DNA from 2 places in the Aminobacter sp. NyZ550 genome. Region 2 is predicted to be linked to the other one. Evidence: predicted binding sites of a transcription regulator. Region 2 holds the regulator's gene; the other holds the start of a gene.
What was found. Region 2 encodes LexA, which represses DNA repair genes until DNA is damaged. Its sites were predicted from a motif close to TGTTCNNNNTGTGTTCNG; they were not measured.
Positions count from the first base shown of each region.

Region 1: a site for LexA is predicted at 1,264-1,281, ahead of N7E70_RS23215 (sel1 repeat family protein). Genes of this name have one in related genera too.

Region 1 covers NZ_CP114190.1:4,657,120-4,660,527, forward strand. The annotation lists gene N7E70_RS23210 (ABC transporter substrate-binding protein) at 1-463, opposite strand, end outside; gene N7E70_RS23215 (sel1 repeat family protein) at 875-1,141, opposite strand; gene N7E70_RS23220 (DUF2147 domain-containing protein) at 1,580-1,921, shown strand; gene N7E70_RS23225 (glutathione S-transferase family protein) at 2,009-2,731, opposite strand; gene N7E70_RS23230 (hypothetical protein) at 3,059-3,253, shown strand; gene N7E70_RS23235 (AMP nucleosidase) at 3,318-3,408, shown strand, end outside.
Region 2 covers NZ_CP114190.1:3,784,103-3,787,510, reverse strand. The annotation lists gene N7E70_RS18810 (ComEC/Rec2 family competence protein) at 1-1,809, shown strand, start outside; gene lexA (transcriptional repressor LexA) at 1,937-2,653, opposite strand; gene N7E70_RS18800 (molybdopterin molybdotransferase MoeA) at 2,759-3,408, opposite strand, start outside.

The DNA.
Region 1 (3,408 bases), 870 kb from region 2:
TGAAGGCGCCCTGGGCGTCGTCACGCGTGTAGAGACGCATGATCGTCGGCCAGCCCTTCTTGGCGGCGTCGTCGGTCAAGACCGGGTTCGAGGATGCCGGCGACATCATCAGCGCGCCGCTCTCGGCATAGACGGCGGAGGCCGGAATGCTCGAACCCGAGCAGGCGTGGCCGTCGATGAACTTGATGCCGTTGGCAACGATGCGGTTGGCGACCGAAACCGCCTGCTTGGGATCGCAGACGTCGTCTTCGATCGACAGCTTGAGCTGGCGCCCGAGAACGCCGCCCTTTTCGTTGATCGCCTTGACGGCGGCTTCCGCACCTTGCTTGAACTGGTCGCCGATATTGGCGAGCTGGCCGGTCATCGGGCCGGCGACCGCAATGCCGATATCCTGCGCATAGGCAGCGCCGGCGCTGAGCGACAGGCCGACCAGTGCCGCGCCGAATGTACGTTTCAAATGCATTGTTACCCTCCCTGGGACGCTCCGAATTTCCCGGATCGCGTCATGCGTGCAATCGCCGAAAGCTGTCATTGCGACCGGGGCTTGTCTTGGCGCATCGGCGTCAGGATGTTGTGCCTGCAAACGCGGGTGCGGGCAATGCGGTGGCCGAACGATGCTGCCACGCTTGGCCTCGCCAAAACAAAAAGGCCGCGCCGATCTTATGCGATCGGTCACGGCCTTTTTCGTGGAGAGCGCCCGCGAGCATCTTCGGCCCGTCGGACATTCGCCTGCCCTGTCTAACTCGGTTCAGCTGGTGATGAGACATGCTGGAGGTCATGTCCCTGGCACATCTTGCTCGTCCTTCAAGCAGTGCGCTCTTGGAATTGGGGGCTGCCATCCCGGCGCCCCGGCTCTTCCCCCGAAGAAGCTTGGTCAGTGCATCGTCATCCATTCGCGCGCTTCGCGCAGCGCCTTGACGATGTCGAGCTTGGACATCGTGCCGGAGAGCTCCGAGCGCAGGGCGGCCGCCCGGGCCGAACCCTTGATCGCGGCGATGTTGAACCATTTGTGGGCGGCAACCACGTCGACCTCGCAGTCGCGGCCGGTCGCATACATCATGCCGAGTTCGAGAAGAATGTCGGCCTGAGCGGTGGTTCCCATCGCGCCGAAGCCAGCGTCAAAGATTTCGAAACGTGCCATTTTCTTATCCCCTGCCTGTCTCCTGAGAGCCGGCCCGGTGGTGTTCCGGAGCTGCCCTTTCGATGCTTCCGAGAATGCCGGGGAGCCTTGAATCCGCCGTTAAATGGCTTGCTTAACTCGAAGAAAACAAACTGAAAACAAAGGGTAAAGCTCGGAATTCATTAAGGATAGGAGTCCTTGCGGCAGCTGGAATTTGCAGAAAATGCGATGAAAATTCTCAAGTCGCCGGATAAGTCTTTGATAACCACGCGGCACATTGATCGATAGCCAGGGATGAACTTCGGCACCCGGATGGCGCTTTTCGGCGGTCTCAAAAAGGCTCAAAACTTACCCAGCGGCACCACTTTCGTTTTGCCGACGGCTGCATTACGCTTACGTTTGCGTAAACGTCAGGCAGGGAGAGTGCCTGTGAGCGACAATTCAACCGGGAGGACTTCAATGCTTCGCAAGATGAGCCTGGCCATCGCGGCCACCCTGATGATGGCGGGTGCGGCCTATGCCGATCCGATCGAAGGCAACTGGAAGACGGAAGCCGGATCGACTGCCGCGATCACGCCCTGCGGCGGCGGCTTCTGCATCACGCTGAAGGACGGCAAGCACGCCGGCAAGAAGATCGGCACCTTCAATGCCAATGGCGGCACCTATGCCGGCAAGATCACCGACCCGGCCAATGACAAGACCTATACCGGCAAGGCCTCGGTCGCCGGCTCGACGCTCAAGATGAGCGGCTGTGTGCTCGGCGGCCTGATCTGCAAGACGCAGAACTGGAAGAAGCTGTAAGGCGACCAGGAAACAGTCGTCAGTATCAGGGGGAGGCAGTGCCGGCGGGCCCTGCCTCCCCCATTCGTTTTTGCGCTGTCTGCGCGTTCAGGCCCTGGCGCGCTGGCCGAACAACACCTTCTGGGCTTCCTTGTCGTCGGCGAGGTTGCGGCGGTGGTCCTCACCGACGGCGAGGCCACGGCTCACTGCCGGACGAGCCAGCAACGTGTCGAACCAGCGCTTGAGATGCGGGAAGTCCTCGAGCTCCTGGCCCTGGTTCTTGTAAGGCTTGACCCAGCCGAGCGAGGCGATGTCGGCGATCGAATAGTCGCCGGCAAGGAATTCGCTATCGGCGAGGCGCTTGTTCATCACGCCATAGAGCCGGTTGACCTCATTGGTGTAGCGATCGATGCCATAGGCGATCTTCTCCGGCGCATATTGCCGGAAGTGATGGGCCTGGCCGGCCATCGGGCCGAGGCCGCCAACCTGCCAGAACAGCCACTGATCGACCTCGGCGCGGCCGCGCTCGTCCGAGGGATAGAGCTTGCCGAACTTGCGGCCGAGATATTGCAGGATCGCCCCGGATTCGAAGATCGAGATCGGCGCGCCGCCCCATTTGCCGTCAGCGGTCGGCCCTTCCGGGTCGATGATCGCCGGCATGCGGTTGTTGGGCGCGATCTTGAGGAATGACGGCTCGAACTGCTCACCCTTGCCGATGTTGATGTATTTGACGGTGTAAGGAACGCCCAGTTCCTCCAGCATGATCGAAATCTTCCAGCCATTGGGCGTCGGCCAGTAATAGAGTTCGATCGGCAATGTCTGGCTGGTCATTCCGCAGTCTCCGTTGGTGAGCGTTGCTCAGGAGATATGCGCAGCGGGGCGAAACACAACCCTGCGGACCCATTAAGGCTCGTCAATAAATTTGAACCGAAGATGAACGGAGGTCTCAGAACCCGTTCAGTCGCAGCTTGGCATAGTCCGATCCATCGAAGGAGAAGACACCAATGCTCGCCCGCCGGTTCACCATCGTCTGCCTGCTCAGCGCCCTGTTCGGGATCATGTTCGCAACGCTGGTGGCAGAGACCAGCCGCCCTGCCCGCTCCTGGGAAATCGTGAAGAAGTAACGACGCAACACAAGATCGAAAAGAAGCAACGCCAATGACCCGCACCGCAACCCAGATCAAGAAGACGCTCCGGCTGCTGCCGCGCGCCGCCATGATCCTGATGGTCCTTGCCGCTCCGGTGCTGGCCGTTCCGCAGCTTCGCGCCGATTACGGCTCGACCATCGAGGCACCTGCCGCCCGCAAGAGCGGCGTCGGCTTCGTGCTCCTGGTCAGCCTGCAGCGCACCTGAGAGATTTGAAAGGACGCGCCGCGAGACCTCTCGCAGCCGTCATAATTGATCTCTATAATAGGTCATGGAAAAGCGAATCTATCCTCAACCTATCGAATCGATCTCTTCGCCGCTGCCGTTTCCTCGGCAGAGCTTTACTGATGCCGACAAGGCGG
Region 2 (3,408 bases):
AGCTATTTCGACGGCATCGGCGCCAGCGGCTTTTTCATGAAAGGCCCAGAGTTTGCTGCAACCACCCAGCCGCTGTCGGCCAGTGATCGTGCATTCGCGTCGATCGAGAATGTGCGCCAGAAGATTGCCCAGCGCATTCGCGACCGCATTGGCGGTCCAGAGGGCGAAATCGCGGCTGCCCTGGTCGTCGGCGTGAGCGGCGGCATTCCCGAGGATGTCAATGAGGCGCTGCGGCGTACCGGGCTCTACCACATCATCTCGATCTCGGGTCTGCACATGGCGATGGTCGCAGGCACGGTCATGCTTTTGATGCGGCTATGCTTCGCCGCCTTTCCAGGCTTCACCTCGCACCGGCCGGTCAAGAAGTACGCGGCAGGCGCAGCACTGCTCGCCACCGGCGGCTATCTGTTCATTTCAGGCGCCGAGGTCGCGGCGCAACGCAGCTTCATCATGCTGGCGGTGATGCTGACGGCCGTGCTGTTCGACCGCGCAGCACTCACCATGCGCAACCTGGCGATCTCGGCCGTTGTCGTGATCATGATCTCGCCCCACGAAGTCGTCGGGCCGAGCTTCCAGATGTCGTTCGCCGCAACGGCAGCCCTCGTTGGCGCATATGCCTGGTGGTCGGACCGGCGGGAGGAGCAGGCGCTGCCGGTCGGTCAGAGATCGCTGCCGTCCAAAATCTGGCGCTGGCTTGCGACAGTTGCGATAGGCCTCGCCGCGACGTCGGTGATTGCCGGGCTCGCGACCAGCGTTTTTGGTGCATGGCATTTCCAACGTGTCTCGCCCCTCAGCCTGTTCGCCAATCTGGCAGTCAGCCCGTTTGTGTCTGTCCTGGTCATGCCCTTTGCCGTCATGGCTGGCATTTTCATGCCGCTTGGACTCGACGGCCCCTTCCTCGACACGATGGGCTTCGGCCTGAAGGCAATGATTGGCATCGCCACCTGGTTCTCCGAGCGCTCGCCGGTCGATGCGGTCGGCCTTGTCTCGTCACATGCGGTACTGTTGCTCACTGCAGCACTCGTCATCGCGTCGACGGCAACGACCTGGCTGCGCGCCGCCGCACTGCCATTCGCGGCCCTTGGGCTGCTGACGGTCGTGGAAACGGAAACGCCCACGGTTCTCGTTTCGGAAGATGGCCGCCTCGTCGGCGTCCCGGTCGACGATGGCAAGCTGGCCGTCAATCGCGTCCGGCCGAACCAGTTCACCGTCGACAACTGGCAGCGCGCGCTGGCGTCGGAAACACTCGTCACCCCGGCCCGTTCGGCCGCGAATGCAACGAACGGGACTGTCCGTTTGCCCAGCGAGACCGGCTCACAGCCAACAGCCGAGGCAGATGTCGCCGGTACGATACCCGGCAAACCAGTATCTGGAGAGCTAAACGCCGCCGGCGCGGACGCCTTCGTCTGTGACAGCGGGCTGTGCACGGTTCAACAACCGGAGGGGGCACGGATCGTCCATGCGGCGAATGCGAGCGCCGCTGCACGAGCCTGCGACAACGCGAATCTCATCGTCGTCGACGATGCCACGGCAAGCGACGTCTGCCCCGGCGTGGCCGTGCTCACCAAACGCGAGCTGGCGCGCCTTGGCAGTGCGTCGATATTCATCACAGCCGCGGCGGCTGGCGTAGATCGGGCGGTCGAGATACGCCACGCCGTGGCGGAACCGTACCGCCCGTGGCATGCGCAGCGCCAATTTTCGCGCGAGGCGAGGGGCCTTCCGCCCTACAAGCGAGTGGAGATGCCCCCAAAGGCATCAGCCGGGGCAACCAAGGCGCACCCGAAAGCGCCGACTGCGACCACACGGTGAGTCCGAAATCTGTACCCGCCGTCGCAGAGCCGTCAGATACGGCACGATAGCAACAGGGCAGATCAGTCCGGCTTACAGATTGCAGCAGGATGGACAGGCCGAGGTGGCGGAAACGCAGCCCCGGCAATCAATAGCGGCGGATCAGGCCGACAAGCTTGCCCTGCACCTTGACCCTGTCCGGTCCGAAGATGCGGGTTTCATAGGCCGGATTGGCGGCCTCAAGAGCGATCGAGGCACCCTTGCGGCGGAAACGCTTGAGCGTCGCTTCTTCGTCGTCGACGAGGGCGACGATGATCTCACCGGGATTGGCCGTGGTCGAGCTGCGGATGACCACAGTGTCGCCGTCGAAGATGCCGGCCTCGATCATCGAGTCGCCCTTGACCTCGAGCGCGTAATGCTCGCCGCCCATGATCATGTCTGGCGGCACCGAAATCGAATGCGTCTTGTGCTGGATGGCGTCGATCGGCACACCGGCAGCGATGCGTCCCATGACGGGAATGGCAACCGCCGAAGCAACATCGTCGTCATTGCCGGCCGACATGCTGCGTGACGGCTCGGGTTTGCGGCCGAGGCTACCCTCGATGACGCTGGGCGAGAACTTCTTCGCCGCGTTGAGGCCAGGCGCGATCGAATCGGGCAGGCGCAGCACTTCAAGCGCGCGCGCCCGGTTGGGCAGACGCCTGATGAAGCCGCGTTCTTCGAGCGCCGTGATCAGGCGATGGATGCCGGACTTGGAGGCGAGGTCGAGTGCTTCCTTCATCTCGTCGAAGGATGGCGGAATACCCGCTTCCTTCAGCCGCTCGTGGATGAATAGCAAAAGCTCGTGTTGTTTGCGCGTCAGCATCGCCACCCCCGAGGAATCAGAAGAAAAACAAACCCAGAACAAACACTATCTGTTCCAGTTGTGTTCCGCAACTGTTGATATTTCGTGAAGGGTGGAAGGTGCTGCTCAGCGCAACATCATCACCTGGCAGGCGCTGCCGGCTTCGACTGCAGGCGCGAAGGGCACCCGCACGATGGCGCAGTTGGCGTCGGCCAGCGTGCGCAGCATCGAAGAGTCCTGGATCAGGTAGGGTGTGACGACGAGACCCTCAGCGGTCTCGCGCGCAATCGCGCGGACAAAGTCCTGGCGCAGGTCGTTGGCCGCCATTGCCGTGTCGAGAATACCGTTGCGCATGTCGGGTGAATAAGGGCGGCCGCCAAGCTTCGCCAGCAGAGGTTTCAGGAAAATCTGCGAGCAGATCAGGCTGGCGACCGGATTGCCCGGCAGGCCGACGCAGCGGCTGTTGCCGAGCCGGCCGAACATCAGCGGCTTGCCCGGGCGCATCGCGATCTTCCAGAAGTTGAGATCCATGCCGAGATCGGTCAGGACACGGTGAACGAGGTCGTGGTCGCCGACCGAAGCGCCGCCCAGCGTGACGATCACATCGGCGTCGGCGGCGAGCGCCTTGGCGACCAGTGCGGAGATTGCCTCGGTGCGGTCGGCGGCGATGCCGAGATCGAGTACGCGCGCGCCAACCGACTGAACGATCGCCGCGACGCCATAGGCGTTGGAGGCGATGATCTGGTCGGGCCCGGGATTGCTGCCCGGCGGCAATA